3 regions of the Rhizobium sp. ERR 1071 genome follow, and region 2 is predicted to be linked to each of the others. Evidence: predicted binding sites of a transcription regulator. Region 2 holds the regulator's gene; each other region holds the start of a gene.

Region 1 (10,431 bases), 410 kb from region 2:
ACCAGCGAATCGTAAGCGCCTGCCGAACACAGCTTGTCACTGCCGCTACGTACCGGATCGGTTGGTTGCAGACAATACGACGCCATCTTCGCCCATTGGGTGTCAATCAGAATAAGCGGTCCATCAAAGGCTTGAATCACATCAAGCCAATGTGAATCCCACAGACCTTAGATCGATATCTTCGGGAAGCGAAGCTGCCAGCGCCGGCCGTCGCTCGTCATTTCGACAATCCCGAACGGCTCGACATCAACAGCCCAGAATGCCGCAGGCGGCGCCTGCAAGGCCTGCAGAACGGCAGAGCGAATGACGCTCGCATGGGTGATGATGACGATATGGCCGGCATCCTCGATATGATTTCCCATCCATTCGCTGACACGTTTCATGACCGACAAGAGGGCTTCGCCGCCATGCGGCGCGACCGACGTGTCCGTCATCCAGAGCGCGAGGGACTCCGCATCCCTTTCATGCAGTTCGGCTAGTGATTGCCCCCGCCAGTCGCCATAATCGCATTCGCGCAAGGCGACATCCGGGATAGCGTCGAGACCGAGGACCGCGGCGGTCTGGCGCGCGCGCAGAGCCGGGCTCGCCCAGACCCGATCGATCGCCCCCAGCCTGAAGGATAAGGATTGAGCCTGCTGAGCCGCCTTCGCCTCCAAGGGTTCGTCATCCGGAAAGCAGCCATTCCGATTGGCTTGCGTTGCCCCATGGCAAATCCAGCTCAAACGCGTTTTCATGAAACTTCCTCTATTCCATCCCCCGGTGCGCTCTTGTCGCGATTTAGCATCGCAGTGGCGCTTGATTGACAATTATATTTGCAGATAGCTATAAACTTGCACTTGCGGGTGTGGAAGCCGGTGGAATCCCGGCGCGGTCGCGCCACTGTAATCGAAGACGGACGAGTTCCGCCTCCGAGAGCCAGACCCTTCCCGCAAGAACCCTTCCGCAAATGGAACGCGCTTTTCTTAAAGAGGGAAATACAATGTCCGACACCACTTTCGCCCCAACCGCAGTTCCACAGCCGATTCCGCTCGGCCAAATCCTGCCCTGGGCTATTTTTGCCGGCCTGCTGATGCTGCTTGCGATCTATTTCATCGGCGCAGAAGAAGGCGCGACCTCGCTCTTCTCGGGCATGTATGTGCACGAATTCGTGCATGATGCCCGCCACCTGCTCGGCTTCCCCTGCCACTAAGGGGTCAAGCACATGGTTGGACGTCTTTTGCTCCGCGGCATGATCGTCGGGGCCTTGACCGGTATTTTCGTTTTTGCTTTTGCCCACATCTTCGGCGAACCGCTGGTCGACTGGGCCATCGGGTTTGAAGAAAAGGCCGCGCAGGCGGCCGGCGAAGCTCCTGAACCAGAGATTGTCAGCCGCGCTACGCAGGCGGGCATCGGCCTCTTCACCGGCAGCGTGATCTTTTCCACCGCAATCGGCGGATTGTTCGCGCTGGTTTTCTCCTTCATCTACGGCCGCATCAGCCCCTTGGGTGCGCGCGGCACGGCAGCGCTGCTCGCGCTCGCCGCTTTCGTGACGATTTCGCTCGTGCCCGATCTCAAGTATCCGGCAAACCCACCGGCCGTCGGCAATCCCGATACGATCGGCGCGAGAACGGAACTGTTCTTCATCATGATCGTTGCCTCCGTCGTCGGCATGATCGTCGCGGTGGGCTTCGGTCGCAGGCTGGCAGCGCGATATGGTTCCTGGAACGGTGCGATCATTGCCGGCATTGGCTACATCGTCTTCATCGCGCTGATCCAATATCTGCTTCCCCCCATCAACGAAGTGCCCGAGCAATTTTCCGCCGTCGTGCTCTGGCGCTTCCGCGTCACCTCGCTCGGCATGCACGCCATTCTCTGGACGACGCTCGGCCTTGCCTTCGGAGCCTGGGCGGAACGTCAGTTGCCGCAGACACGTTACGGCAATGCGGCCCTACGCCGGGTTTAGTGTGGTAAATAGATCGCATCCCGCGCATGGCAACATGCGCGGGAGACGCCTGTATCCAGGTGGCGTCCTGTTTGCAATCTTCTGTCTCATCGTTGCAGGTTGGCCAGTTTCGGTTGCCGCACATGGCAGCGGCTCCTCCGGCAGCCAGGCCGGCATTCCGATTCCCAGTCTCACCCATGGCGAGATGGCTGTGATCTCTCCCTATTACGGGCGGATCATTTCGCTTGCCGAGAGCATATCGGATACCGACGAAACCTTCCGCCGTCTCCTGAACTTCGCGCAGATCCAGCGTGCCTATTGCCTATGGGGCGTGATGCCAGGCAGCGTCAGCGACGAGGAAAGCCCTTTCAACGAATGTTCGCACGCCTATCTTGCGGCTGCAAAAGCAGTGCTGCTGCAGATGCGTGCCATGAAAGTGGAAAAGGAACCGGTCGACGACCTCGTCTCCGATATCGATCTGGCACTCGTGCGCAACAACCTCTCGCTCATCCTGTGCAAATTCAGCGGCGAGAATTTCAATACGGCCGATCTCATCCGGCCGAAGCTTGCCGATATCGCGCTTCATGCGAAAAGCCTTGCTGCGATCTTATCGGCCAGCCTGTTCGTACTTGCAGGGCTATGGCTAGGCGCGCGCGCATTACGGCCGCAAGCTCAATCTTAGGAACCGCTGCGCACTGTTCCTCGAGCTGGCCTTAACAAAACACCGCCGCGAAGTGCGGCGGTGTTTCTGATCTTACCAGTAACGCGGGCGATCGCGCCAACGGTCATCGCGCCAGCCATCGCGATGATGGCGATGGCCGTGCCAACCCCATGGCGGCGGCGGTGGCGGCCTGTAGTAACCCCAGCGCCGGGGCGGCGGACCCCAGCGATTGGGGCGGCATTCGCCCCAGCGCGTCAGGTGCCAGCCACGACCGCAGGCATAGTCAACTTTCACGATCGGCGCTGAGGCCGCTGTCCCAACGGCTGGGATAGGCATTGCCTCTGCCGAAGATACAACCAGGCTGCCAAACAAGGCAGCGATGGCAATCACGGACGATCTCATTTTGATGGCCCTCTATCCAAGTCCCTTACATGCGGGATTTAACCCCTTGAGGTATGAACGCCGGCTGAACCGAAAAAGGCCATTTGACGGCGAAATCAAGATCAGACCAAACGCCTGACCGCAGCCCAGAAAGCGTCCTGTTGCCGGTATTTGCGGCCAGCCGCAACCTACTCGCGCGTCACGAGAGTTTCATGAAGGAGGCTTACACCAACGATATCAATTGCCATAAAGGAGTTTGGGATGGTCGACCTCGCTTCAAACACTTCGGAGGGTGGCAATGCCAACCATCCAATTCACGGCGCCGGTAGTTCGGCAAAATGGTTTCTGCCGATCTTCGGTGTCGTCGTGCTGGCCGGCCTTGCCTATGTCGGCTATGCCCTTGGCAGCGACCTCGCCGAAGCTGCCGCCGTTCCGTGGATCCTGCTCGGCCTGGCGCTGCTGATCGCGCTCGGCTTCGAATTCGTCAACGGCTTCCACGATACTGCCAACGCCGTCGCCACTGTCATCTATACGCGCTCGCTGCCGGCGGAATTCGCCGTCATCTGGTCGGGCTTCTTCAACTTCCTCGGTGTTCTCACTTCGTCGGGCGCCGTCGCCTTCGGCATCCTGGCGCTGCTGCCGGTCGAACTCATCCTGCAAGTCGGCTCCGGCTCCGGTCTCGCCATGGTCTTCGCCCTATTGACCGCCGCCATCATCTGGAACCTCGGCACCTGGTATCTCGGCCTGCCGGCCTCGAGCTCGCATACGCTCGTCGGCTCGATCATCGGGGTCGGCCTCGCCAACCAGTTCCTGGCACCCGCCGGCTCCGCCACCAGCGGTGTCGACTGGTCGCAGGCAAGCAGCGTCGGCATGTCGCTGCTCCTGTCGCCGATCATCGGCTTTGCCGCAGCTGCAATATTGCTGCTGGTCGCCAAGGTGCTGATCCGCAATAAGGAGCTTTATGAAGCGCCGAAGGGCAATACGCCGCCGCCTATCTGGATCCGCGGCCTGCTGATCTTCACCTGCACCGGCGTCAGCTTCGCTCACGGCTCGAACGACGGGCAGAAGGGCATGGGCCTCATCATGCTTATCCTCATCGGCCTGGTGCCGACGGCTTTTGCGCTGAACCGCACACCCGATGTCAACTATCTCGAGGCTTACAAGGCTGCCTCAACGCAGGTCGAGACCGTGCTTGGCAAGTATGTGAAGCCCGGCGTTGCCGCTCCGGCCGATCCGAAGGCTGCGGTCAGCGATGCTGTCAAGAGCAAGATCTGGTCGGATGCGACCACGCCGGCACTTCAGGCCTACATTCACGCCACCAGCGCCGAGATCGCCGCTTATCCGAGCGTCGAGAAGCTGCCGAACGGCCTCGTCAGCAACGTTCGTAACGACATCTACCTGATCGGTGAATCGCTGAAGCTGATCGACAAGCAAAAGCTGCTGCCGATGAGCGCCGACGACCTGAAGGCCGTTACGAACTATCACGCCGCCGTCGATCACGCGACCAAGTTCATTCCGCTCTGGGTGAAGGTCGCCGTGGCACTGGCACTCGGCCTCGGCACGATGGTTGGCTGGAAGCGCATCGTCGTCACCGTCGGCGAAAAGATCGGCAAGACGCATCTGACTTACGGCCAGGGTGCTGCCGCCGAAGTCGTCGCCATGCTGACGATCGGTGCTGCCGACCATCTCGGCCTGCCGGTCTCGACCACGCACGTCCTGTCCTCCGGCGTCGCCGGCACCATGGCCGCCAACGGTTCCGGCCTGCAATGGTCGACCGTTCGCAACATGCTGATGGCCTGGATCCTGACGCTGCCAGCTTCGATCGCGCTTGCCTTCGTGCTGTTCGTCGTGCTGCGCCAGGTCTTCTAATCGTCGCGATAAAGGCGTCGAACATTTTCGATAAGACTATGGCGCCCCTGACGGGGCGTCATTTCATTTGCAGCATTCCGCCGGCAGACGCGGCACTGCGGCCGGCATCGCAAAACGCATCGAAAGCGTTCGCGAGATCCGCCTGCATTCCCACGGAGCATCGAAGCCGAGCCGTCAGGAGCGCATGAGGCGCCTGTTTGCGGATTGCTTCAGCCGACGCCTTCCCTCTTGTTGCCGTTCGCACCGAGGCCGGAAATCTTGGCAAGTTCCGAGCGACGGTTGGCGTAATTCTGCGCAACCATCGGATAGTTGGGAGCAAGTCCCCATTTCTGTCTGTATTCCTCGGGCGTCATGCCATAATGCACGCGCAAATGGCGCTTCAGGGTCTTGAAGCGTTTGCCGTCTTCGAGGCAGACGATGTAGTCGTTTGTCACCGATTTCTTCAAATCCACCGCCGGCACCAAGTTGCTTCGATCGACGATCGAAGCCGACCCATCCAACGTTTGCAGCGCCTCGTGAATATCCTTGATAAGCCTGGGGAGGCTGTGAACAGGGATGGCATTATGGCTGACATAGGCTGAAACGATCTTCACGCAGCCATCGAACAAAGCAGGCGTCTTCTGGGGTACGGGGTCTTTTCTCTCGCTGAAAGAATCCATGATCTTTTCCCGGATCTCATTTGGTTCCTCGTGCGCCGCCCCGCTCGAATTGCATCATGCGCGATACCCGCAGCCGGGCAGCGCGCCGTTTCGATTTGCGCCCTGTTCCAGGAGCGCGATCCCGGTTTGGTAACCGGGGTACAATGCGACCGCATGAAATGCGTGCGCAATCACAGCCGGTAGCTTTTCGCTCCGTATCCCATATCCGCAGCGGTCTGCGGCAGTTCGCCGGCGGAGTCCGAGAAGTAGACCGCCAGCTTGTTGCAAAGAGTGACGAGCGGCATGCCGAGCATGAACGCCGTATGAGTGGGATCTCCGCCGCAATGCTGCAGCGTCTGGAGAATAAGCTTGCGCTCGACATCCTCCATCGTCTGGCCGACGAGGCTGCTAACGGCGGTATCGACCGCTCCCTGCAGCAAACGGCCATCGCCAAGATGGAGGGTGATCTCCTCGATCAATCGATTTTCGCTCGCGGTCACGATAACGACATCATCAGCATGACCGCCGAGCTCGCACAGGACGTAGAGCCCGGTCTCGGTATCTATGCTGACGCGGCCAATCGCTTCTGCCGCCTGATCGCAGATAAGAACATGCGGCTCGGTTCCGCCGACGAATGTGGCGACCAGCTCGCCGCTCCCGGAAAAGACGATGCGAAGCCGGCTCACAAAAGCGCGCAGCAATGTCTTTGTCTTGAGCTCGCTCGCAGCCCGGGCAGCCGAGATCTGATAGGCCGATGTGAAAGCCGGCTGCTTCATCATGACCTCACCTGCAGGGCCTTGATGGCAGGCTTCGGCGAAAGACCGGCAGACATACGCCATGCATAAGGTTTGGAGATCGCGGTCATATTCGGCGGGAAAATCATTCCACCCCCCGCAAGACGGCTTTCCGCTTATAGCGCCGGAGCTGGGCCAAGGAAACCGGCTTCGACAGCAGGAAGCCCTGTACATGCGTTGCGCCCGCTTCCCGCGCCACATCGAGTTGGGAGCTGGTTTCGATACCCTCGACGACGACAAAGGGAGCAAAGCAGGCGGCAAAACCGACGAGATGGGAGAGGCTGTCGCTTCCGTCGCGCCCTTGCCTGTTATCCCACACAAAGGCTGCATCGATCTTGACGATATCGGCGGGCACCTGCAACAGCGATGCCGGCGTGGCGAAACCCGACCCGAAATCGTCAATGGCGATACGACAGCCGAGGTCACGGATCATCTTCATGCGTTCGATGGATGCGCCAACCACGGGATAACTTTCGGTGACCTCGATGATGAGGCGCGAAGCAAGCTCCGGGCGGCGGCTGATTCGGCCGAATACATCGGCGAACCGATCACGGCGCGACAGGCTGGTGGCGGAAAGATTGAAACCGAGAACCAGCGCCTCATCCGCAGTCAGATCGGACAGCACCATATCCAGAATGCGCAGATCGAGATCGAACCAGCGATCCTGCCGCTCGAGCAGCGAGACGAAGGTGCCGGCCGTGTGCACGGTGCCGTCCGAGTCCGTTACGCGCGCCACGCTTTCCGCGTAGAATACCTTGCCGACATTTCCGGCATCATGAATCCATTGCGCCGCAAAACCCAGGCCACCTTCAGCGATCGCCTTCAAGATCAGGGCTCCATGCCCCTCCTCCTCGCGGCTTGCACTACCGTTCATCGGATTTCCCTTTCGGGGCGACGCGGCGATCGAGGAACATCCAGGAGCAGGAAACAGCGGATGATGAACGGCGCGTCTCGCTCCGAAACATCGGATTCCGGTGTCCATAATCCGCCTCTTCCATCTTCCAGACACCCTCAAACCTCAATCATTGAGGCCCCCTTCATCGAGCTGGAAATATTGCGCCGAAGACCATAGTCAACCCGGCACGGATATGCCTACGAGATAGTTATTTAATAATTGCTAATACACTAATTAACTAGCGCTGCAAAAGTCAATCTCCGCGCAGCTTCTCCCGCACAACTAAACTAAAATATTAATGCTCTTCAACAATTATTCAGCACTTGCCGTTTGGGACCACCAGCCACTTTGCCGCGCCGCCTGCAGGGCTAAATCCAGAGGCGGCAGATCCTGGTGCCACAATCTTTCCCACTCCAGACTCATGATGCCGGCATAACCATCGGCATCGAGCGCTGACCGCAATGCCGCCATCGGGAACTCGCCGGTACCGGGGAGCACGTAACTATAGGGCAGTCTCGGCCCCGGCACGGAAACGCTGTCCTTGATGTGGAGATGGTGCGTGTTGCGCCGAACCTGCTTCCAGGTTTCGACGGGATCTTGCCCGCCCTTGCGCCAAGTATGATGCGTATCCCAGATAAGAGCGCAATCGGGCGCTATTTCAAGGAAGCGTGGAATAGCGTCCGGCAGCGCAAGGAAATCATGTGTCTCGACGACCATAGCGGCATGAAAGCCTTCACGCTCCGCAGTCTCACGCCACCATTGCAGCGTCGCCAGCGCCTCGGCCAACTCGCCCTTGTCGGCGGTTTCGCCGCCGTCGAAAACCCGGAGCGAACGAACGCCGACGGCCTCCGCCCATGGAAGATAGCGCAGGAACTCCTCCTTCGCCTGCGCTGTCCCGCCGACAAGACGCAGCGAAGTATTGAAGGCACAGACGCTAACGGGAGAGGCCTGCAGCACTTTGGCCAAGCCGGCCGGAGAACCGAACCTTTCGGTGAAATAGGCAACCAGATCGACAGTGCCGCCAAGGGCGCGGATTTCGATGGCGCCGATGCCATGCTTCGCTGCCAATCCGAGGGCTTCGCTCAATTCGAATTCCGCACATCCCAGTGTGGAAAATGCCAACATTGTCCGCGACCTGTCACTATCAACTGTGATCACCAGAGCCTCCTCCGCCCGGTTGGCACCCGCTCAACGCGCGGATGGATACGCTCCACCCATCCGCGGTCTGTGGCTCGATATAAGTAACCAAATAGATAATTAAGGAGCTGGCTTCGGCCGTCAAGCTCCGATCGCAATCCGCCCCGTGGGGCAGCTCATTAGCGATCAACGGCACGGCGAGGGATATTCACAATAAGCAAGCCGGATATCCATCACCAGACGATCGGATGCGTTTCCCCGGTCGCGACATTGACGAAGCCTTCCGGCGCCCTTTCGGAGGGGGCAACCAGAACCCAGCGCCAGGGCGCGCAGGTGAGCGTCGCGAAGGAAAGCCGCTCGGGAAAGCCCGGCCACCAGCGTGGCGAGAAGGTCGGCTCATACATCCAATCGATCTCGGCGCCGGCCTTATATAACGCCTGCATCTCCGCATCCAGCTCTTCGGCCGAGCGCGCCGTCATCAGGCCGCCGACTTCGTAGCGGACACGGGCGACGACCTTTCCGCCCGAAACCAGCACCCAGCCGCCCTGCTGATCCTTCAGCGCATTGGCGACCATGGCCATGGCTTCATCGGAGGAGCCGACCACCCAGATATTGTGCTTATCGTGGCCGAGCGTTGCGCCAAGGGCGGTATCCGGCGTGCGCGGGCCAGTGCCCAGCCAGAACATGCGCGCGACCTTGGCCTCGCCGGAAAAGCGGTCGACGATCGCGAATTTCGTGACGTTACGATCATGATCACGCTGCACGGCGCCATCGCTGACGGGCAGATCCATGGTGATGAAATCATCGGCCCAGTGAAATGGCCGCAACAGGGCGGCCTTGGCCGTGCCGGACGCTGATGGAGCGGCAATGCGAAAATCTTCCGCCGTGACGGTCCGATCGATGCGAACCGTCTGCGTTGCCCATGCCGGCCAGTCGATCTCCGGGCGAACGCCGACAAAGGCCTTGCCTTCGGCTGCCGGCTTGCCATCGGCCCAGACCTTGGCAATCGACAACGTCTTCACATCGTCCAGCAGCACGATATCGGCAAAACGGCCTGGCGCGATCGAGCCGACCCATGGTGTCAGCCGCATGTGACGGGCAGGATTGATCGTCACGCATTGAATGGCAATTTCCGGCGACAGCCCATTCTCAATTGCCAGCCGGACATTATAGTCTGTCGCGCCGATCTTCAGCGTGTCGCTGGCGCTACGATCGTCAGTGACGAAGGCGATCTGCGACCAGTCGGACAATCCTTTCTCGATCAACCCCTTGATCACCTCGGGCAGGGAATGCGGCCTGAGCTCGATGAAGAGGCCATGCGTCAGCTTTTCCCAGATCTCGTCAAGAAACCAGCCCTCGTGATCGGAAGCGAGTCCGGCGCCGGCAAAAGCATTGATCGACGGCAGATCGCGCAGGCCCGCGCCATGACCCTCGACCACGCCGCGCTGTTCGAAGGTGGCCCGGATCATGCCCCAAAGGCGATCGTAAGCCGGATTCTCCGGGTTGCTCACCGACGGCCAGTCCATGACTTCGTCAAGGCCGGCCACCATCAGGCTTTCACGCAGAAACGACTGCTGCTCGTCATAGCCGAAGTGACCGCCACCCCATTCGTAAGCCGTCGGCGGCACGGCCGATCCGGGCAGCGGGAATATCTTCATCGGCGAGCCGCGGCGGCGCGCTTCCAGCCAGAATTCCAGATTGCGGGCGCCGTTCACGTTGGAAAACTCATGGCTCGCCTCGCAAGTCCAGGTGACACCATGCGGCATGACCAGAGCTGCTTCCCATTCCGGCGTCAGATGCGAACTTTCGATATGCTTATGCGCCTCGCCGAAACCGGGAACGGCGGCGAGATGCGGCTCGTGCGCGCGCTCGCTCACTTCGCCCGTGTAGCTACCGGCCGGGCCGACATAGGCGATCCGCCGGCCTTTGATGACGATTTCCTGATCGTCCAGCCAGGTACGGCTATGCACATCCAAAAGCCTGCCGACACGCAGCAGGCGATCCGCCGGACGGCGGGCGAGCGCGGTCAGCGTCAGATCCTGACGGATCAGCACTTCGTCCGCCGCATTGATGAGCAGATCGTCCGGAAGATTTGTGTTCGGGGATGTCATGAGAAGCATGCCTGCAGGATATTC
Region 2 (10,431 bases):
GTCTTCGACATGATCGCGCACGCCGGTATCGCCATCGCCGCCATGCAGGTCCGGCTGACGCATACGCTCGGGCGCTTCGGGCAGGAACTGCGCGATCAGGCCACCGGCCCGCCAGCGGTGACGCGGCTTGCCGTTCTCATCACGGTCGAAAAGTTCTGCCGCCCCCAGACGCACGCGCGTCGGGATCTGCTCCGACTGACGGAAATAGGTGCCGGCAATCTCTTCGAGCGAGGCGCCATCAAGCGCGACAATGCCCTGATAGGGCTGGCTGAAACGGCCCTGATCGATGGTGAAGGCGAGGACGCCCTTGCCGAGCAGCTGTTCCGGCTCGGTCCGGCCTTCGGCGACTGCCTTTTCCAGTGCTTCTTCGTCGAAACGGGCATAGGCGCGAACGTTTTCCGGCGTCGTGAAATCGGCAACCAGAAGGTCGACGGGACCGTCGCCCTTGGTCTGTACGGTAAACTTGCCTTCGAATTTCAGCGACGTGCCAAGCAGGACGGTCAGGACGATGGCCTCCGCCAGAAGGCGTGCAACCGGCGTCGGATAGTCATGCCGGGCAAGGATCGCGTCCAGCAGCGGACCGAGCTGTACGGCACGGCCGCGCACGTCCAGACCTTCCACCTGGAAGGGAACGACATGATCGTCACCGGCGAAATCAAACTGACCCAGCGTTGCGGCATTTTCGGCCATTGCTTTACTCCTACTGCGCCCGCGCCCTTGAGACGCGGTTTAATATCTTCAGATCGCGCCCAGGCACCAAGCAAGAATCGACTTTTGCGCATGAAGGCGGTTTTCCGCCTCATCGAAGACAACGGATTGCGGGCCATCGATCACCTCGTCCGTCACCTCCTCCCCGCGATGAGCAGGCAGGCAATGCATGAACAAAGCGTCTTTGCCGGCCTGTGCCATCAAAGCCTTGTTGACCTGATAGGGCTGGAAGACGTTGTGACCGCGTGCCCGGTGCTCCTGATTCATGGAAACCCAGGTATCGGTTACCACGCAATCGGCGCCGGCGACCGCACGGTCTGCATCATGCGAGAGCATGATTTCGGCGCCCTCGTTGCGGGCCCAGTTCAGATAGTGATCCTTCGGCTCGGAGCCAAGGGGTACCGCCATATTCATGCGATAGCCGAAGCGCGCGGCCCCTTCGATCAGCGAATGCAGCACGTTGTTGCCGTCGCCCGTCCAGGCGAGCGTCTTGCCCTTGATCGGGCCGCGATGCTCTTCGAAGGTCATGATGTCGGCCATGATCTGGCAAGGATGCGTATCGTCGGTCAGCGCATTGATGACGGGAACCGTCGCATGTTCCGCCAGCTCCAGCAGGCGCGAATGATCGGTCGTGCGGATCATGATGGCATCGACATAGCGCGACAGCACCTTGGCCGTATCGCCGATCGTTTCGGCGCGGCCAAGCTGCATTTCGGTGCCGGAGAGGAACAGCGTCTCGCCGCCCAGCTGTCGCATGCCGACATCGAAGGAAACGCGGGTTCGGGTGGACGGCTTCTCGAAGATCATCGCCAGCATCTTGCCGGCCAGCGGCTTGTCGGCAGTGCCGGCCTTCTGCGCGCTCTTTCGCACGATCGCGTCATCGATGATGTTGCGCAGATCGGCCGCCGGAACGGCAGAGAGGTCGAGAAAGTGTTTCGGAGAAGCCATGTCCTTACCTGTGCTCCAGAAAAAACAATAACGCCCGCGTGGGGCAGGAACGCCCCATCTACGGGCGTTGAACTCAAGCCGATTTCTTGGTGCGAGCTGCGCGCGCACGCTCGGCGGCACGCTCCAGGCGGGCAAGACCTTCGCGTGCTTCTTCGGCGGTGACGACCAGCGGCGGCAGAAGGCGGATGACGTTATCGCCGGCCGGCACGCCGAGCAGATGCTCGGCACGGATAGCCTGCAGCAGCTCTGCCTGCGGAATGGCCGCCTTGATGCCGAGCATCAGACCTTCGCCGCGAACGTCCTCGATGATGTCAGGAAAACGATCCTTGAGCGAGGCGAGCCCCTGGCGGAAGACCAGCGAGACATCGCGCACATGCTGCAGGAAGCCTTCGGCAAGCACGATATCGAGAACGGCATTTCCGACCGCCATGGCGAGCGGATTGCCGCCATAGGTGGAACCGTGGGTGCCTGCCTTCATGCCTGAGGCGGCTTCCGCCGTCGCAAGGCAGGCACCGAGCGGGAAACCGCCGCCGATGCCCTTGGCGACAGCCATGATATCAGGCTTGATGCCGGCCCATTCATAGGCGAAAAGCTTGCCAGTGCGGCCGACGCCACACTGTACTTCGTCGAGGATCAGCAGCAGGCCGTGTTCGTCGCAGATCTCACGCAGCCCGCGCAGGAATTCATTGGTGGCCGGACGGATGCCGCCCTCACCCTGGACCGGCTCGATCAGGATCCCGGCTGTCGCATCCGTGATGGCGGCACGCACGGCATCGAGATCACCGAACTGCACTTGGTCAAAACCCGGTGCCTTAGGCCCGAAGCCCTCGATATACTTCTCCTGGCCGCCGGCGGCGATGGTCGCGATGGTGCGGCCGTGGAAGGCGCCCTCGAAGGTGATGATGTGGAACTTTTCGGGATGCCCCTTGGCGAATTGATAGCGCCGCGCCGTCTTGATGGCGCATTCCAGCGCCTCGGCGCCCGAATTGGTGAAGAATACCTTGTCGGCGAAGGTCGCTTCCGTCAGCCGCTTCGACAGCTTCTCCTGACCGGGCACCTCGTAGAGGTTCGACAGGTGCCAGACCTTGTCGGCCTGGGCCTTCAATTCGGCGACGAGATGAGGATGGGCGTGACCGAGCGAGTTGACCGCGACGCCGGCTGCGAAATCGAGGTAGCGCTCGCCATTTTCGGTGACCAGCCAGACGCCCTCGCCTCGCTCGAACCGTAACGGAGCGCGCATATAGGTGTCATAAAGCGGCGTGGTCTCGGCCATGGCCATATCTCCTGATCACAACTTTAAGGACCGATCGCTTCGATTTGATGAAACGGGTCCGAAAAAATCAAAAATGCCGCCTTGCGGCGGCCCGGGCACTATTGATGTTTTGCATCGCGATGTCAACAAAACTGGCGTTTTAGCAGGTGCGAGATAGCGCTTGCGGGCAAAAGAGATAGGTTCGGCGGCGCCTATTGCAGAAATGCCACGCCTAGGCAGCAAGTTGGGGAAAACCTCGAAATCGATTCCTCAAGATTCTCGCGACTCTTGTCACGGAGTCAGCCTCACACTAGGTTAAAAAGCAATTGCTAGACTGCATGCGGCGGAACTAGTCACCACAATTTTAGAGCGTTTCGCGCCTCGTTCCCATGCGAGGCAATGGTGAGGGATTCTGCCATCGGAAACGCGACAGCGGAGACAGGGCATGAATTGGACAGACGAACGCGTCGAGAAGCTGAAAAAGCTATGGTCCGAAGGGTTGAGCGCCAGCCAGATCGCTGCGCAGCTCGGTGGCGTGAGCCGTAATGCCGTTATCGGCAAGGTGCACCGCCTGAACCTTCCTGGCCGAGCGAAGGCGGGCGGCACGGCAACCGCGACGCGCACGCCAAAGCGCAGTGCCGCGGCTCCTCGCGCAACGACCTACGGCTCGCGCGTCGCTACCCGCACCGTGGTCGCCCGCCAGCAGGGTGCAACCATGCTGAAGGAAGAGATCGAGATCGATTCCGTCAATGAAATTCAGTATCGCCCGGCATCGAACGTCGTCGTTCCGATCTCCCGCCGCCTCGGCCTGACGGAGCTGACGGAACGCACCTGCAAATGGCCGGTCGGGGATCCGCTGAAGGACGACTTCCACTTCTGCGGCAATGACAGCCCGGATTCGTCGCCCTACTGCACCTATCATCAGCGCATGGCCTACCAGCCGGTGCATGACCGCCGTCGCAACAACGGCTGAAAGTTACCGCAAGACAAAGAGAAACGGGCCCCTCGAGGCCCGTTTTTCTATTTCCGCCGCTATTTAGTAACACCCGAGCGGCAAGCCGCTCAGGCTTCCATGGAATAGCCCGCGCCGCGAACGGTACGGATGACATCCTGCATATTGGAGAAATTGAGCGCCTTGCGCAGACGGCCGACATGGACGTCGACCGTGCGTTCATCGACGTAGATATCGTGCCCCCATACGCCATCGAGTAGCTGCGAACGCGAGAAGACGCGGCCTGGCGAGGACATCAGGAACTCCAGCAGGCGGAATTCTGTCGGCCCCAGCCGGACTTCGCGGCTCTTGCGGTGGACGCGATGGGTTTCGCGGTCCAGCTCGATATCGCCGCAACGCAGCACCGTGGAGAGAACCTCCGGGCGGGCGCGCCGCAGCATCGCCTTGACGCGGGCCATCAGCTCCGGCGTCGAGAACGGCTTGACGACGTAATCGTCCGCGCCGGTCGAAAGTCCGCGCACGCGCTCGCTTTCCTCGCCGCGAGCCGTCAGCATGATGATCGGCAAGCGCTCCGTCTCCGGCCGCATACGCAGCCGGCGGCAGAGCTCGATGCCGGACACGCCGGGGAGCATCCAGTCGAGGATCAGGAGATCGGGGATGCGCTCCTGGAGACGCAGCTCGGCCTCATCACCTCTGAGGATCGTGTCGACCTCGAAGCCTTCGGCCTCAAGATTGTAGCGCAGCAGAACGCTAAGCGCTTCCTCGTCTTCTACAACAGCAACTCTCGGAACCATGCGCCTATGGTCTCCTTTCTTCGCTTCCAGATTATTCCGTCACTGCGCCGACGGTGTTGGCGGTATCGTCCTTCGGGCGCTCGCCTTCCGGCTGAGCACCGGTCGCCATGTAATAGATCGTCTCGGCGATGTTGGTGGCATGGTCGCCGATGCGCTCGATGTTCTTGGCGCAGAAGAGAAGATGCGTGCAGGTGGTGATGTTGCGCGGATCTTCCATCATGTAGGTCAGCATCTCGCGGAAGAGCGAGGTGTACATGGCGTCGATTTCCTCGTCGCGTTCGCGGATCGACACGGCCTTATCGGGCGAGCGGGTCGCGTAAACATCAAGAACTTCCTTGAGCTGGCTCAGTGCCAGTTCGGAGAGGTGTTCGATGCCACGAGCGAGACGACGCGGCACGCCCGTGCCCTGAACGGCGATGACGCGCTTTGCGGTATTCTTGCCGAGATCACCGACGCGCTCCAGATCGGAGGCGATGCGGATCGAGCCCATGATTTCGCGCAGGTCCGCTGCCATCGGCTGACGACGAGCGATGGTGACGATCGCCTTGTCACCAACTTCGCGCTCGGCATGGTCGAGAACGACGTCGTCGGAGATGACCTTCTGGGCCAGGGCCGCGTCGCTGTTGACGAGAGCGCGTACGCTGTCGCTAACCATCTGCTCGGCCAGGCCGCCCATTTCGGCAATGCGACGCGTCAGAAACTTCAGGTCTTCGTCATAGGCTGAGAGAATGTGAGTGGAGACCATTTTTCTATCCTCAAGTGAACTGTGTGAAAGGAGCCGCGCGCCTGCCATCATCAACCAAAACGGCCCATGATGTAATCCTGCGTGCGGAAATCGTCGGGATTGGTGAACATCTTATCGGTGTCGTTCTCCTCGACCAGGTGGCCGAGATGGAACATTGCGGTACGCTGCGAGACACGAGCGGCCTGCTGCATGGAATGCGTCACGATGACGATGGTAAAATTCTCCCGAAGCTCGTGGATGAGATCCTCGACCTTGGCGGTTGCGATCGGATCGAGCGCCGAGCACGGCTCATCCATCAGGATCACCTCCGGGCTGACAGCAACGGCGCGCGCGATGCAGAGGCGCTGCTGCTGGCCGCCCGACAGGCTCGTGCCGGCATCATGGAGCCGATCCTTCACCTCACCCCATAGACCGGCCTTCTGCAGACTGGTTTCGACGATATGCTCGAGATCGGCCTTTGAGCGATGCAGGCCATGGATGCGCGGGCCGTAGGCGACGTTCTCGTAGATCGACTTCGGAAACGGGTTGGGCTTCTGGAAGACCATGCCGACGCGGGCGCGCAATTCCACGACATCGATGCTGTCGTCGTAGACATCCTGATCGTCGAGCGTGATCTTGCCGGTGACGCGGCAGGTCTCGATCGTATCGTTCATGCGGTTGAGGCAGCGCAGGAAGGTGGACTTGCCACAGCCGGAAGGGCCGATCAGGGCCGTGACCGTATTGGCGCGGATCTTCAGATTGACGTCGAAGAGCGCCCGCTTGTCGCCGTAGAACACAGAAACGTCCTGGCCGATCATCTTGTAAGGGATCGTCGTCATCTTCTTGGCCAAGGCTCTTTCGCTGGCAGCTTCCGTCATCATGTTCATTTCGTGCGCCCTCCCTTACCAGCGCCGCTCGAAGCGGCGGCGCAGCAGGATGGCGCCGATGTTCATCGCGACGAGGAAGAAGAGGAGCACGATGATGGCGCCGGACGTTCTTTCGACGAAGGCTCGCTCGGCTTCGCTCGCCCACATATAGATCTGCACCGGCAACGCCGTCGAAGGATCGAGCGGCGATGCCGGATAATTGGCGACAAAGGCGACCATGCCGATCAGAAGCAGTGGCGCGGTCTCTCCGAGCGCATGGGCAAGCCCTAGGATCGTGCCCGTCAGAATGCCAGGCATCGCGAGCGGCAGAACATGATGTAAGACCATCTGCATGCGCGATGCGCCAAGACCGAGCGCCGCGCTGCGGATCGACGGCGGCACGGCACGCAAGGCCGAGCGCGTGGCGATGATGATCATCGGCAGCGTCATCAGGCTCAGTACAAGGCCGCCGACCAGCGATGCCGAGCGCGGCAGCCCCATCATGTTGATGAAGACCGAGAGACCCAGCAGGCCATAGACGATCGAGGGGACGGCAGCGAGATTGTTGATGTTGACCTCGATCAGATCCGTCAGCCGGTTCTTCGGTGCGAACTCTTCCAGATAGATCGAGGCAGCAACGCCGACCGGCAAGGCAAGCACGAGAACGGTCAGCATCAGGTAGAGCGAGCCGATCAGCGCGACACCAAGCCCGGCGGCTTCCGGCCGGCTCGAATTGCCCGACAGAAAGAGACCGCTGTTGAAGGCCTTGTGAAGCGCGCCGCTTTCGCTGAGTTGCTTCATCCATGCGACCTGGCGGTCGGAAATCTTGCGATCCTTCTCGCTGACGGTCAGATCGATCTGCCCCTTGTTGGCGGAATCGATGTTGGCGCTGGCCAGAAATGTGACGTTCTGTGTCGTCCCGATGATCGAGGGGTTGGCAACGACTCTGTCGCGCAACACGATCCTGGCACTGTCCGACACCATCGCCATCGCCTCGCGCACAAGCGTGCGATTGGCCGGATCGATGCCAAGCGCTTTCACCAACGCATCGCGCACCAGTACGGGGTAATTGGCAGCGATCAGCACCTTCGGATCGTTCATGCGCTTACCCGTCGGGTCGATTACCTTCTCGGTAAATTCGATCGGCAGGGTGATCGAAGTCTGGACAAAGGCGGTATAGCCTGTGCGGACCACGGTCGAGACCAGGATGATAAGGAAGACGAGACCGAAGATGACGGCGGTCATCCCATAGGCGCGAAAGCGACGCTCGGCGGCATAGCGCCGCTTAATGCCGATATCGCGGTGTACAGACGCACCCGGCGTCAGACCGCGCGGCATGTTGAGCTGAGAGGAAGATACGACGTCGCTCATTCGTATTGCTCCCTGTATCGACGGACAATGTAGAGCGCATAGACGTTGAGGCACAGCGTCAGGCAGAACAGCGTGATGCCGAGGGCGAAGGCGACGAGCGTCTGCGGCGAAGTGAACTCCAGATCGCCGGTCAGCTGATTGACGATCTTCACCGTGACCGTCGTCATCGGTTCGAAGGGATCGAGCTGCATGCGCGCGGCAACGCCTGCGGCCAGCACCACGATCATGGTTTCGCCGATCGCCCGCGACGCGGTCATCAGCAGCGCGCCGACGATGCCGGGAAGAGCGGCCGGCAGCAGGACGCGCTTGACCGTTTCCGAGCGGGTGGCGCCGAGGCCGAGCGAGCCGTCGCGCAGCGACCGCGGCACGGCCATGATGATATCGTCCGACAGCGAGGAGACGTAAGGGATGAGCATCACGCCCATGACGAAGCCAGCCGTCAAAACGCTCTGCGCCTCGATGAAGCTTCTGTAGTTTCCGGTCATAAGCCCGTCGATCTCGGCGGAGATATCGCGCAGGAAGGGGCCGACTGTGACAAGGGCGAAGAAGCCGTAGACGATCGTTGGAATGCCGGCCAGAACCTCCAGCATCGGCTTGGCGATGGAGCGAACGCGAGCCGAGGCATATTCGGCCATGTAGATCGCGGCGAACAGGCCGATAGGCACGGCAAAGAGCATGGCGACGAAGCCGATATAGACCGTACCTGCCAGGAGCGGGATCAGACCGAAGGTGCCCGAGGTCTGCGCGCCGGCGCCGGTGAAGCGCGGGTCCCAGACGGTACCGAAGAAGAACTCGCTGGCCGGCACCATACTGAAGAAACGCGCCGCTTCCGAAAGCATGGAAACGACGATGCCGACCGTTGTCAGCACCGCGATGGAGGAGGCAACGATCAGGGCTCCGAGGATGACCTGCTCGACCCGGTTGCGGGCGCGAAAACGCGGCGCAATCGCGTGAAGGCCATGGGCCGCGCAAAGCAACGACAGGACGATCGCCGCCGCCGCCATGACCATGCGGCTCAATTCGCGCATGCCATTATATCTATTCGCGGCCTCGATCATGTAGCCCGTGGGGCGTACGGCGAGTGGAACGCCCTTCTGCGCCAGCAGCAACTGAAGATCGGCCTTGCCGCCATCGACATCGGCAAGCTCCTGGCTATCGAGCATGCGCATGCCGCGGGCGATGCTGCGCACCATGCCGTAGCTGAGATTGAGCTCAGCCGGCGGCAGAGACTGAACCTCCTCGGGAAAGGATTTGGTCACCAGGCGGTCGATGACGATGGGACTGACGATCAGCCAGGCGCAGATGAGCGCCAGGGGCGGAAGTACCGCCCATATGGCGGCATAGGCACCGTGATAGCCGAGCCGGGAATGCATGGACGAAGACCTGCCGCCCGACAGCGCGGCCGCCCTCACCCGCCCCAGCACGAAAGCGGAGGCGCCGAAGACCGACAAGCAGAGCAGCAGCAGCGATACACTCATTCCCATTCCCCGGCGAACCCCGGGGCAGCCGAAAGCCGCCCTGGTGCCCGACCCTTCAGCAGTCACATGATCTTCCCGCCCGCGAAATCCTTGCGGATCTGGTCGCGTTCAGCATCCGGCGCCGGCACGAGGCCATATTCCGCCAGCGGGCCGTCCGGTCCGATCATCTGATCGCTCGTGAAGAAATCGACATATTCCTTGAGCCCCGGGACCACACCCAGATGGGCTTTCTTGACGTAGAAGAACAGCGGCCGCGATACCGGATAGGTGCCATCGGCGATCGTCTCGCCCGAGGGCACAATGCCGCTGACGGTGGCGACCTTCAGCTTGTCGGCGTTGTTCTGGAAAAAATACAGGCCGAACACGCCAATGCCATGCTTGTTGGCATTGATGCGGGCCAAGGTTTCGGGATAGTCGCCATCGATATCGACTGCGGCGCCATCCTTGCGCACGGCAATGCATTTCTTGGCCTGCTGAGCCGCGTCGGAGAATGCTACCTTGATGACATCGGCCGCGCCGGAAGCCTTGCAGCCGGCAGCAAGCACCTTCTCTTCGAAAACTTCGCGCGTGCCATGCTTCTCGCCCGGAATATAGGCGGCGATTTCAAAATCCGGCAGCGATGGATTGATCTCAGACCACTTCTTATAAGGATTGGCGACGAGCTTGCCATCGACGACGACCTCGGCAGCAAGCGCCTTGTAGAGATCGACCGGTTCGAACCTGATATCCGGATTGCTTTTGTCGAAAGCAAAGACGATGCCGTCATAGCCGATCTTGACCTGCTGGATGTCAGCGACACCGGCAGCCTTGCAGGCTGCGACTTCGCTGTCCTTGATGGGACGCGACGAATTGGCGATGTCGATCGAATCCGTTCCCACACCCTTGCAGAATTCCTTCAGGCCGGCTCCGGAGCCGCCGGACTCGACCACCGGGGTCTTAAAGTTGGTGAAGGTCTCGCCGAAAGTTTCGGCCACGATCTTGGCATATGGGAATACGGTCGATGAACCGGCGATCTGAATTTGATCGCGGGCGGTTGCAGTGCCGGCAAGGGCAACCGATGCAACCAGCGCAAGAATGGATATTTTCAAAGCATTCACAACGAATCCCCCTGATGAGCTTTGAAGAGCGCCGAGGTGGAGGCCACATCCACTTTTTCAGCAGTCCATTCTTACTGGCGAAAACACCGCCCTTTTATGTCAGGCGAGTGAAACAATTATGACAGGCTATATGCCTGATATAATTTGGATAAATCGCCACCTAAACCGGGGCAGGTAGAGCTTGTCAGAAGCGAACCGTAAAGTCGGTTCCCTTTCCGACTTCCGACTTGACGATCAGTCT
Region 3 (10,431 bases), on a different contig from region 2:
GGGAAAGTCCAGCACCCGGCTGGTATAGCTTTCGATCAGTGCGCTGAATGGTGTTCCATCCGGCAGCTTCAGCACGGCATGGTGTTCGAGAAGAAAGGAAGGCAAGGCGAGAGACCCGCTCCCGGATGGCGGCAGATCGGCGCCGGTTTCCCATCCTTGCGGGAGCGGCGACCAAAGGAGCTTTGCCGACAGGTTCGTGCGGGTGAAATTGAGAGCCTGAACGGCACGGCCGAACGCGATGTCGCTCGTATCGAGCGACTTGTTCATTTCGGCTGTGAGCTTTGCCGGCACGTACCAATTGTCCGCCTCGGACAGAATACGATCCCCGCAAGCCAGACGAACGCGACGATAGGCGACAGGTTCGTCAGGTCCGACCGCCAGCAGCTTCCGGATTGAATCGTCGGCCGGCTTGTCCTGACCGCGCACGCGCTGCGCAACGATTTTCGAGCCATCCGGTGCAAGCTTATGCGCAGCACACCAGCGATCGAGCGTCAGCGTGGCACTGGCATTGCTGAGGAGATCGGCATTCAGGGTCTGCAGGATTGCCAGTGCTTCCAGACGCGAGGTCGGCGTGTCGGGCCACTGAGAGGCAGCCGGCATTTCCTGCGCCGTCGCCGTGTGCGCGCCAAGCGCGATGGCGACGGAGCTGCCGAGGGCAATCATGCGGACGAAAGACGGGGGCTTTGATGGCATGCGATGAAATCCTCTGCACTGATGATTTTACAGGCCGGAACCTAATGGCTGAGAAATGCGCCGCTGGCATAGATGGCAGGCTTGCCGCTATTGGCAAGACGCGAAAAGGCTGTTGCGGACAAGCGCGGCAACTGGCCGCAAAATCATCCGCTGTCTTCCTTACTGAATAGGATGCTTACGATCCGATCGCATTCAGGCTGGTGAAAGCCAACTGAATGAGACCGGCCGTGGCGATGAAGGCCAGTGCTGAGACGAACAGCGCCGCCAGGATCAGCAAACCGTCCCGTGCCATCAGGGCGACTGAGATCGCCATGAGGGCAACGACCGGCATATAGTTGCCGAGCGGGATCGGAAGGACAATGGCGACGGCCAGCAGGAAGATCGGAAAAGACAGCAGCCATTGCATGGTGCCGCCCGTGAAAGCGGCCAGACGGCCCGGACGAACGACAGTTTCGACCTTGGCGAGGATCGGCGCGCTGTAGCGTACGATGAGTTCCACGATTACTGGCGAAAGCCGGCGTCGGTTGATAAAGGCCGGTAGCCATATCCTCCGGCGGCCCAGTGCGATCTGCACCGCCACCAGAGCGAGAGCGCTTCCGAAGACGACGCCGAACGGTCCTGGGATCGGGATCAGTGCCGGCAGCGAGAGAAAGAGGATGGTAAAGGCCATGCTCGTGTGCCCGAGGCCGCTGAGCACCTCGCCGATGGAGATGCCGCCCTGCTCATGGGTGAGCCTGGCGAGATGGTGCAGGCGAGTGGATGCCCTGTCATCATGCCCAGTCGTATCGGCAGCCTGTTCTGTCATCGGACATCACCAGATAAGGTCACCGGAATTTCTTGTTTGCACAAAGCGTCAGGCTTCATCGACACCTTCGCCCTTTCCCTGGATAAGCCTGATGACGGGCGCGCAGTCCGGATTGCTTTTATCGAGCAGATCGGCAGGGCTGCTCCAGCCGGTCGACAGGCCGATGACGGTTGAAATCGTCCAGAAAGTGTCTTCGGAGGCGCGTTGCGCCAGTGCCGGGACCTCGGACGAGAGACATGCCTGCGATTGCCTGATGATCCCGACAGGCTGGCCGGCGGCAGCGGCATGCCGCTCGATTTCGGCTTGAAGCGGGCCAAGGGCGAAAGTTGCAAAAAGGGCTGCGAGGAGATTGGAGATCATGTCTGTACCTTGTCGGAAATCTGTTTGAAGCGGGGAGGGAAGTGCCCCAAGCGGGGCACCTCATGGCGTCAGGCGCTTTCAGCCTTGTCGCGCGTCTTCAGCAGGCTCCAGCCGACGCCGCTTGCAATGATCGCGAAGGTGATGCCGAGCGAGAGGACGGCCGGGAATTTTTCGAGACCCAGCATATCGGCGACGAAGATCTTCGAGCCGATGAAGACGAGCACGACGGCGAGCGCGGGCTTCAGGTACCGGAAGCGGTGGATCATGGCGGCAAGCGCGAAATAGAGGGCACGCAGGCCAAGGATCGCGAAAATATTCGACGTATAGACGATGAACGGATCGGTGGTGATCGCGAAGATCGCAGGAACCGAATCCACGGCAAAGATGACGTCGGCGACTTCGATCAGCACGAGCGCCATGAAAAGCGGCGTGATGAACCAGACCATTTTTCCGTTCTGCGGATGCGGCTGCTTGACGAAGAAGCGCTCGCCATGATGGTGGTCGGTGACGTTGAAGCGGCTGCGCATGAAGCGTACCAGCGGGTTCTTTGACACATCCGGTTCGGTATCCTTCACGACCAGCATCTTGATGCCGGTGATGATGAGGAAGGCGGCGAAAACATAGAGCAGCCAGGAGAACTCGGCCACCAGTGTCGTGCCGACGCCGATCATGATCGCGCGCAGCACGATGACGCCGAGAATACCCCAGAAGAGCACGCGGTGCTGATAGAGGCGAGGCACGGCGAAGAAAGCGAAGATGAGGGCAATGACGAAGACGTTGTCGAGAGCCAGCGTCTTTTCCACGACGAAGCCCGTCATGTAGGCCAGGCCGGAATCGGCACCGAGATACCACCATACCCAGCCGCCGAAGGCGAGGCCGAGCGTGATGTAGAGAACGGAGAGTTTGATGCTCTCGCCGACACCGATCTCCTTGTTTTCCTTATGCAGCACACCGAGATCGAAGGAGAGAATGGCGATGACGAGCGCAAGGAAGCTTACCCACATCCAGAGCGGCTTTCCCAGCCACTCCACGAAGAGCAAAGACGTTTCCATGTCGGAAAACCCCTGTCGGCGCGGTGTCGGAAAGGTCCGACATCGCGAGAGCGCCGACGGCTCTCACCAGAGGGGCCCGGACCAGCGGGTTGGCCAATAGCTGGGAAGCCGACGTCGGCGTTTCAAGGGTTTGCGTGCATTTTGCAAAGACGACAATGTCACGTAGCGTCTAAGGGTTGGTTCGACCGATATGGATGCCGTAAACGCTTGCCCTTTCCTGCGCGACGAAATCAGCCAGGGCGGGAGGAATTTCGACCTGGGCGGTATGCCGCGCGAGAATATGGAATCCCTTCGGAAGACAGGTCGCGATGCGGCCGATGATCGTTTCATAATCGACGATCAATATCTCCTGTCCGGCCACAAGGTCGAACAGCAGCGGATCGTCGATCACATGCTCATTTTCACAAAACCAGTAAGAGGAGATTGTCAGGTCGGGAAGATACCCGATCTGCGCCGGCAGGCTTCGTTGCTCGAACTGGAAACGTCCCGGCAGGCCAGCCGCTGACATCAGCTCCCTGGCGAGAGCGAGCTGATGTTCGGATATGTCCAGCCCGTAAACCTCGAGCTCGGGATTTCCGGCAAGATAGGCAAAGGCAAGGCTGAAGGCGCCCGAGCCGCAGCCGAGATCGCATACCCTTCTATATTTGTGGACCGTTGCTTCGAGGCTGGTAAGTACCTGCAGGCACTTCAGTGAATTTCGCATTCCGAACGCACGCGTGAAGGCATCGGCGGAACGACTATAGTCGAATATCTCGATCTGGCGCCTGCTTTCGACAGCATTGCGCAAGGCAATGGAATCGTTGCTGGGATGGTATAGATGATTACATCTGAGCAGAACTTCGGCAAATTCTTCGAAATGCCGCGTCTGTACGTCCGTGCCGGTCATGCAAGCCTGTCCTCGCCAAGGATATTGTCTTTGGCGTGATTGGAAAGGCTGCATGCGCCGAAAGCAAGCCCTCAAAACTTGCCCATGATGCCCGGTAGGGCAAGGGCGCGCAACAACGATCATCGAACGTCGGCGCCGCCATGTCAGCCTTGCGGCAGGGCGATCGGAAATCCTTCGAAGGTCTTGAGAGTATCGAGGACGATTGCCGTCTTCACATGCTGGACCGATTCATGCGGAAGCAGCACGTCGTTGACGAAACGGGAGAGATCGGTAAGCCCGCGGGTGGCGACCTTCAGGTGATAGTCCATTTCTCCTGTCAGCGCATAGGCTTCCAGCACCTCCGGCAGACCGTTGATGAGCTGCGAAAACCGGCGGGCATTATCCCTGTTGTGGGTGGCAAGCGTCACCGAGATGACGACGAGCATGTCCAGCCCCAGCTTCTGCCGGTCGAGATTGGCCTGGTAGCTGCGAATATAGCCTTCTGCCTCCAGCCTCGTGCGTCGCCTCGAGCATTGCGACGGCGAAAGCGCAATGCGCTCGCCGAGCTCGTTGTTCGTCAGTCTGCTGTCTTTCTGAAGCTCCTCCAGCAGACGCAGATCCAATTTGTCGAGCTGTTCATCCATTGCACAAAACTCTGAGAATCCTCACGAAGCGTGTGTAGTATTCGCTTATCTTATGAGGATGGCAAGTTTGACATCATGAATGTCGGCTTAGCTTGCATGACGAAGGTTGCGCGGATTGTGTCGAATTGGAAAGAAGGTCCGTAGGTTCGGCTGGCATTTTAGATGCGGCACACACAATCAATCTTACTTACCGATCGTCGTTTTGGAATTAGCGGTTGAGAAAGTTGACTCCATTTTACGTGATTGTCATCTGGCTTTTATAAGTGGGGAGCGGGAAGCAACCAAACGCAGGGGGTATAAATGCGTAAACTTCTTCTCGCCATGATGTCTGCGGCCTTGATGTCCGGCGCAGCCCATGCAGCGACAGTCTATCCGTTGGACCGGGCAACGGTACTTGCCGGCTCTCCGTTCGATTTCAAGGTGGAATTCAACAAGGTCGTCAAGCCGGAAGACGTGAAGGTCACGGTCAACGGCGAAAGCTACGACGCGGTTTTCGGCAAGGCGGCTGATTTCGTCGCAGAAGAGAAGGGCGCTGAAGACAAGGTACTCGGATCGGCCCTGATCCTGCGCGGCATCAAGCTCGCAAAGCCCGGCCAGTACAAGGTCGAGGTTTCGGCCGGCGACGAGAAGAAGTCCGTCAACTGGGATGTCTATGGCACGTCGGCCACGCCGAAGGCCAAGAACATCATCTTCCTGCTCGGCGACGGCCTCTCTGTTGCACACCGAACCGGCGCCCGCATCATGTCCAAGGGCATGACCGAAGGAAAGGCCAATGGCCGTCTTGCCATGGACGATATCCCGCCGGTCGCCTTCATCGGCACCTCCTCGACCTCTGCGATTGCCACCGACAGCGCCAATACCATGTCGGCCTACATGACCGGCCACAAGTCGGCCGTCAACGCCCTCGGCGTCTACGCCGACCGTACGCCGGCAAGCCTGGACGACCCGAAGGTCGAAACGATCGGCGAGGCGTTGCGCCGCACCGGCAAGAAGTCGCTCGGCATCGTCACCACGGCCGAAGTCGAAGATGCGACGCCGGCAGCGCTCGTTTCCCATACCCGCAAGCGCGGCGACAAGGCGGAGATCGTCGGCATGATGTACGACGTCAAGCCGGATGTCCTGCTCGGCGGCGGCTCGGCCTATTTCCTGGCGAAGAGCGTTCCTGGCTCCAAACGCAAGGACGACAAGGACTATATCGCGCTCTTCAAGGATGCCGGCTATGCCGTTGCGACCGACAAGAACGAACTGGCGGCGGCTGCCGGCTCCAACCAGGACAAGCTGCTTGGTCTCTTCCACACCGGCAACCTTGACGTCACGCTCGATCGTGAATTCCTGAAGAAGGGCACCGTCGACAAGTTTCCGAACCAGCCGGGCTTGGTCGACATGACCAAGGTCGCGCTCGATAAGCTTGCCAAGAACCCGGACGGCTTCTTCCTGGTGGTGGAAGGTGCCTCCATCGACAAGATGAGCCATCCGCTCGACTGGGATCGCGCTCTGGTCGAAACCATCGAGTTCGACAAGGCCGTTGCCGTCGCCCGCGAGTTTCAGGCCAAGAATCCGGATACGCTTGTTGTCGTCACCGGCGACCACACGCATGGCGTTTCGATCATCGGCACCGTCGATGACGAAAAGAAGGGCACCGAGATGCGCGAGAAGGTCGGCACCTATGCGGCTGCCGGCTTCCCGAACTATGAGGACAAGGATGGCGACGGCTATCCGGATCGCGTCGACGTTTCGCGTCGCCTGTTCATGGCCGCCAACAATGGTCCGGACCACTACGAGACCTTCCGCCCGAAGCTCGATGGTCCTTTCGTGCCGGCTGTTCAGAACGAGAAGAAGGAATACGTCGCCAATGAAGCCTATAAGGACGTGCCCGGTGCCGTCTTCGTGCAGGGCAACATTCCGCGGGACGAGGACAGCGGTGTCCACGCCGTCGATGATGTCGTGCTGCAGGCGGCTGGTCCCGGCGCCGAAGGCTTCCGTGGCTACATGGAACAGAGCGATGTCTACCGTGTGCTGGCCGATACTTTCGCGTTCGGCTCCGAAAAGATGTAAGTTGTTACAGATCGTATGACCATGACAGGCGGCTTCGAGGCTGCCTGTCTGTTCACCTTTCATGAGGATATGCGATGTCCGGGGACAGGATCGCCACCATCAATCGTCGGGGCTTCTTGGCCGCTGCCGCGATTTTGCCGGTCATGGGCATTGCGGCACGTGCGAATGCCGCCGAGACATTGGGCTTCGGCGAACTCTATAAGAGCTTCGGCCCACTCGGGCTCGAATTTTCCGACAAGGTGAAGCAGCTGAGCGGCAGGGAAGTCGCCATCAATGGCTTCATGGCGCCGCCATTGAAGGCCGAGGCCGCTTTCTTCGTGCTCACGGAAATCCCGATGTCGCTCTGCCCGTTCTGCTCTTCCGATGCCGATTGGCCCGACAACATCATGGTCGTCTATCTCTCTTCCAAGCAGACATTCGTGCAGTACAACGCGCCAATCACGGCGCGGGGCGTGCTGGAATTTGGCTCGTGGACCGATCCGGAAACCGGATTCATCAGCCAGCTGCGTCTCCGCGACGCATCGTTCAGGACCGTCTGAACACATGCTTGCGCTCGATATCTCCGGTCTTGAAATGCAGTTTCCCGGCCTGGCCGCGCCGGTTCTCGCCATCGACCGCTTCCATCTGCCGGCGGGCGGCAGGCTTGCGATCACCGGTGCTTCAGGCTCCGGCAAAAGCACGTTCGTCAACGCCATTACCGGCTTGGAAGATGTCGGTAATGGCAGCATATCCTGGAGCGGCACGGAGATCACACGCCTGTCGTCCGGCCGGCGCGATGCGTTCCGCGCCCGCAATATCGGCCTTATCATGCAGGATTTTCATCTCTTTCCCGGCCTGTCCGCCTTCGAGAATGTCGTGCTGCCGATCAAGCTGACGCGGCGCCTTACGGCCAAGGAGCGGGAACGCGCACTTTATCTGCTGTCTGTCACCGGTATCGCCCGACCGCAGCAGAAGATCGAAACCTTGTCACGCGGCGAGATGCAGCGTGTTGCCGTTGCCCGCGCACTGCTGTCGCGTCCCGGCGTCATCGTTGCCGACGAGCCGACCGCCAGCCTCGATCGTCAGGCGGGTAGTGATGTCGCGGAGCTTTTGCTGCAGCTTTCGGCCGAGGAGGGGACGACGCTTGTCGTCGTCACGCATGACGCTGCACTTGCCGAGCGCCTTGGCCGCCGCATCAATCTGGCAAACGGGCGCATCGAGGAAGACAGCCAGGAGGTGGCCGCGCGATGATCACCTTCATTCTTGCCGACCTCAGGCGCTTCTGGAGCGGGGCGTTAGCGGTTGTCGTGCTGATTGCCCTGTCAGTCGCGCTGAGCGTGACGGTGACTCTGCAGGAGCGGGCAGTTCGCCTCGGCAGCGCACGCGCCGCGGAAAAGTTCGATCTGCTTGTCGGTGCTGCCGGCAGTGAAACGCAGCTGGCGCTTTCCGCCGTTTTCCTGCAGCCGGCGCCATTGCCGCTGATGGAGGGTGCCGTTCTGTCTCGCCTTGCCAGTGATTCGCGTGTCGAACTGGCGGCACCGGTCGGCTTCGGCGATTCCGCCTACGGACATCCGATTGTCGGCACGACCACGGGCCTCATTTCGTCCCTCTCGCCGTCGCTCTCGCAGGGGGTGATGTTCGCGCGTCTCGGCGAAGCGGTTGTTGGCTCGGATGTCGCCTTGCCGACCGGCGCGGAAGTCAAACCAATGCATGGCACGGCCGAGACCGGCGGCGAAACCCATACGGCCATCGCCTATAAGATCACCGGCCGCATGGCGCCGACGGGAACAGCCTGGGATCGCGCCATCCTGGTGCCGATCCGTGCCGTCTGGCAGTTGCACGGAATGCATGGCGCGGACCATCACGACGATGATGGCGACGAAGCCAATGTGCATGGCGCAGCCGAGCCGCATCAGCATGACGACGGGCGCGAAGAAGGCCACGACCATGAGCACGGTCATGTTGATGCCAATGCGCCGCTCGACGAGCATTTCGACGTGCAGACGCCCGGCGTTCCGGCCGTTCTGGTCAAGCCGAAGACGATTGCCGATGCTTATCGCCTGCGGCAGGAATACCGCACGGGTACGACACTCGGCATTTTCCCGGCTGAGGTGCTGACCAGGCTCTATGCAACGCTCGGCGATGCCCGCAGCCTGCTGCTGGCGATCGCATTTGGGACCCAGGCGATCGTGATTGCCGCGATCGTGCTGGTCACCATCATGCATGTCGGCTCGCGGCGCCGGCAGATCGGCGCCTTGCGGGCGCTTGGAACACCGGTCCGCTCGATCATCACGCTCGTCTGGGGCGAGCTCTTCGTCCTGTTCGCCGCCGGCATCCTGCTCGGTATCGCCCTCGGCTACGCGGCAGCGCTGGTTATCTCCGTCAGGCTGGCGGCAGCGACCGCCGTGCGCCTGCCCGTCGGTTTCTCTTTCGATGATCTCTGGCTTGTCGGAGGCTTTGCAGCCGTTGCCGCGATCATCTCCATCGTGCCGGCGTTCAGCGCGCTACGCTCCAGCCCGGCTGCCGCACTGCGCGCCTAAGAAAGTCTAGTCGTCCTTAAAACGGCGATGCGTCGCTGCGCTTCTGGCCACGTGCTCATAAATCCCGGTCATCAAGTCCAATGTGCTGGACGCTTCCTCCAAACGGCGGCCCATGTTCGGAACGCCTTGCACAGCTTTTACCAGAAGGGCCGAGCGCACTGCGGCGTATTCATCTGTGACGTCTCGACCTTTTTCTGTCACCGAATATGTCACCCCCGAACGGCCGCTGCCCCTTCGTTCTACCAGTCCTGCACCGACCAGCTTTCTCAAGCTGTACTGCATGTTCGGGATATCTTCTCGATTGGACAGGCGCGCGAGATCCTTGATGGATTTAGGCCTATCATGCATGCGAATTATATGGAGCATGGCATTCTCAGGGCCGCTTGCTGCCAGTCCAATGACCGAAGCCAGACACTCGGTTTGCCAGCGTCCGAACGCTTCGAACGCGCGCATGAGGGCAAATTCCAATTCGGTCAGGTCCACTTGCAGCGGTGTTTGCGCCAGATGCCAGCTTCGATCCAAGCCGCGTGGATGGCCCTTCTGGTCTTCGGTTTCGGTGCTCATATGCTTCCTTTGCGGGATATTGCGGTGACGCCAAGACGGCGAGAGTTGACAAGTTTCAAGTTTCAAATAAAATTTCTATCGTAAATTATATCAAAAAATAAAGGGAACGAAATGTCGGAGAACTCGATGTTCGCCGCAGGGCAATTTTTGCTCGGCACCTTCGCCAGCAATTGCTCCAGTGGCATGAGCGTTACCAAAGTGCCGGAACGCTGGGTCAATTCCTGGGACAACAATCTGAAATTGGCCCAGCAGCTGGATGAAGCAGGTATCGATTTCATGTTGCCGATCGCCCGATGGATCGGATATGGCGGCGACACCAATTTTCATGGCAATGTGCTGGAAACGATGACGTGGGCGGCGAGCTTGCTCGCTAGCACGAACAACATTAACGTCTTTGCCACCATTCACACGGCCGCGAACCATCCAGTCGTCGTCGCCAAGCAAATCGCGACGATCGATCAAATCAGCAGAGGACGGATCGGCCTCAACATAGTTGCCGGTTGGAACCAGCCGGAATACGAAGCGTTGGGGCTTGACCTGCCCGCCGATCATGAAAGCCGCTATGCCTATGCGGAGGAATGGTTTGATATCGTCAAAAGCCTATGGGAGCGAGATCGGGCCTTTGACTATGATGGGCAATTCTTTCATCTCAGAAATGTACTTGGCGATCCTCGCCCCGGGCATCGCGCACCTATCCTCAACGCTGCAGGTTCCGGCCAAGGCCGCTCCTTTGCCGTGCGGAATGCAGATTTTCTGTTTACTCCGGCCATAGATCTGAGCCGTTCGACGACTGAAATCGCGGAGTTGAAACAGCAGGGCAAAGCCGCCGGTCGCAATTTGGGTGTCCTCACCTTTGCCCATGTGGTCTGCCGGC

The links. Region 2 encodes PhoB, which activates phosphate uptake and scavenging genes when phosphate is short. Its sites were predicted from a motif close to TGTCATNNANCTGTCAT; they were not measured.
Region 1: FBZ99_RS14775 (inorganic phosphate transporter) is a predicted target of PhoB. The motif match lies at 3,161-3,177, and genes of this name have one in related genera.
Region 3: FBZ99_RS22380 (alkaline phosphatase) is a predicted target of PhoB. The motif match lies at 4,664-4,680, and genes of this name have one in related genera.

Annotation. Positions count from the first base shown of each region.
Region 1 is NZ_VITM01000003.1:941,225-951,655, forward strand. Features, by position in the region: gene FBZ99_RS33335 (hypothetical protein) at 1-140, opposite strand, end outside; gene FBZ99_RS14750 (histidine phosphatase family protein) at 168-734, opposite strand; gene FBZ99_RS14755 (CbtB domain-containing protein) at 980-1,189, shown strand; gene FBZ99_RS14760 (CbtA family protein) at 1,202-1,942, shown strand; gene FBZ99_RS14765 (hypothetical protein) at 1,977-2,603, shown strand; gene FBZ99_RS14770 (GCG_CRPN prefix-to-repeats domain-containing protein) at 2,676-2,984, opposite strand; gene FBZ99_RS14775 (inorganic phosphate transporter) at 3,225-4,832, shown strand; gene FBZ99_RS14780 (MucR family transcriptional regulator) at 5,042-5,491, opposite strand; gene FBZ99_RS14785 (helix-turn-helix domain-containing protein) at 5,662-6,249, opposite strand; gene FBZ99_RS14790 (EAL domain-containing protein) at 6,350-7,138, opposite strand; gene FBZ99_RS14795 (sugar phosphate isomerase/epimerase family protein) at 7,472-8,245, opposite strand; gene FBZ99_RS14800 (adenine deaminase) at 8,530-10,407, opposite strand.
Region 2 is NZ_VITM01000003.1:531,259-541,689, forward strand. Features, by position in the region: gene FBZ99_RS12665 (Hsp33 family molecular chaperone) at 1-690, opposite strand, end outside; gene argF (ornithine carbamoyltransferase) at 739-1,656, opposite strand; gene FBZ99_RS12675 (aspartate aminotransferase family protein) at 1,730-2,929, opposite strand; gene FBZ99_RS12685 (GcrA family cell cycle regulator) at 3,354-3,881, shown strand; gene phoB (phosphate regulon transcriptional regulator PhoB) at 3,971-4,654, opposite strand; gene phoU (phosphate signaling complex protein PhoU) at 4,686-5,399, opposite strand; gene pstB (phosphate ABC transporter ATP-binding protein PstB) at 5,450-6,265, opposite strand; gene pstA (PstA family ABC transporter permease) at 6,281-7,615, opposite strand; gene pstC (phosphate ABC transporter permease subunit PstC) at 7,612-9,093, opposite strand; gene FBZ99_RS12715 (substrate-binding domain-containing protein) at 9,156-10,190, opposite strand; gene phoR (phosphate regulon sensor histidine kinase PhoR) at 10,375-10,431, opposite strand, start outside.
Region 3 is NZ_VITM01000006.1:307,044-317,474, forward strand. Features, by position in the region: gene FBZ99_RS22350 (hypothetical protein) at 1-693, opposite strand, end outside; gene FBZ99_RS22355 (exopolysaccharide biosynthesis protein) at 869-1,498, opposite strand; gene FBZ99_RS22360 (hypothetical protein) at 1,547-1,858, opposite strand; gene FBZ99_RS22365 (TerC family protein) at 1,927-2,910, opposite strand; gene FBZ99_RS22370 (SAM-dependent methyltransferase) at 3,080-3,796, opposite strand; gene FBZ99_RS22375 (Lrp/AsnC family transcriptional regulator) at 3,940-4,419, opposite strand; gene FBZ99_RS22380 (alkaline phosphatase) at 4,720-6,474, shown strand; gene FBZ99_RS22385 (hypothetical protein) at 6,549-7,013, shown strand; gene FBZ99_RS22390 (ABC transporter ATP-binding protein) at 7,018-7,704, shown strand; gene FBZ99_RS22395 (ABC transporter permease) at 7,701-8,993, shown strand; gene FBZ99_RS22400 (winged helix DNA-binding protein) at 9,000-9,557, opposite strand; gene FBZ99_RS22405 (LLM class flavin-dependent oxidoreductase) at 9,684-10,431, shown strand, end outside.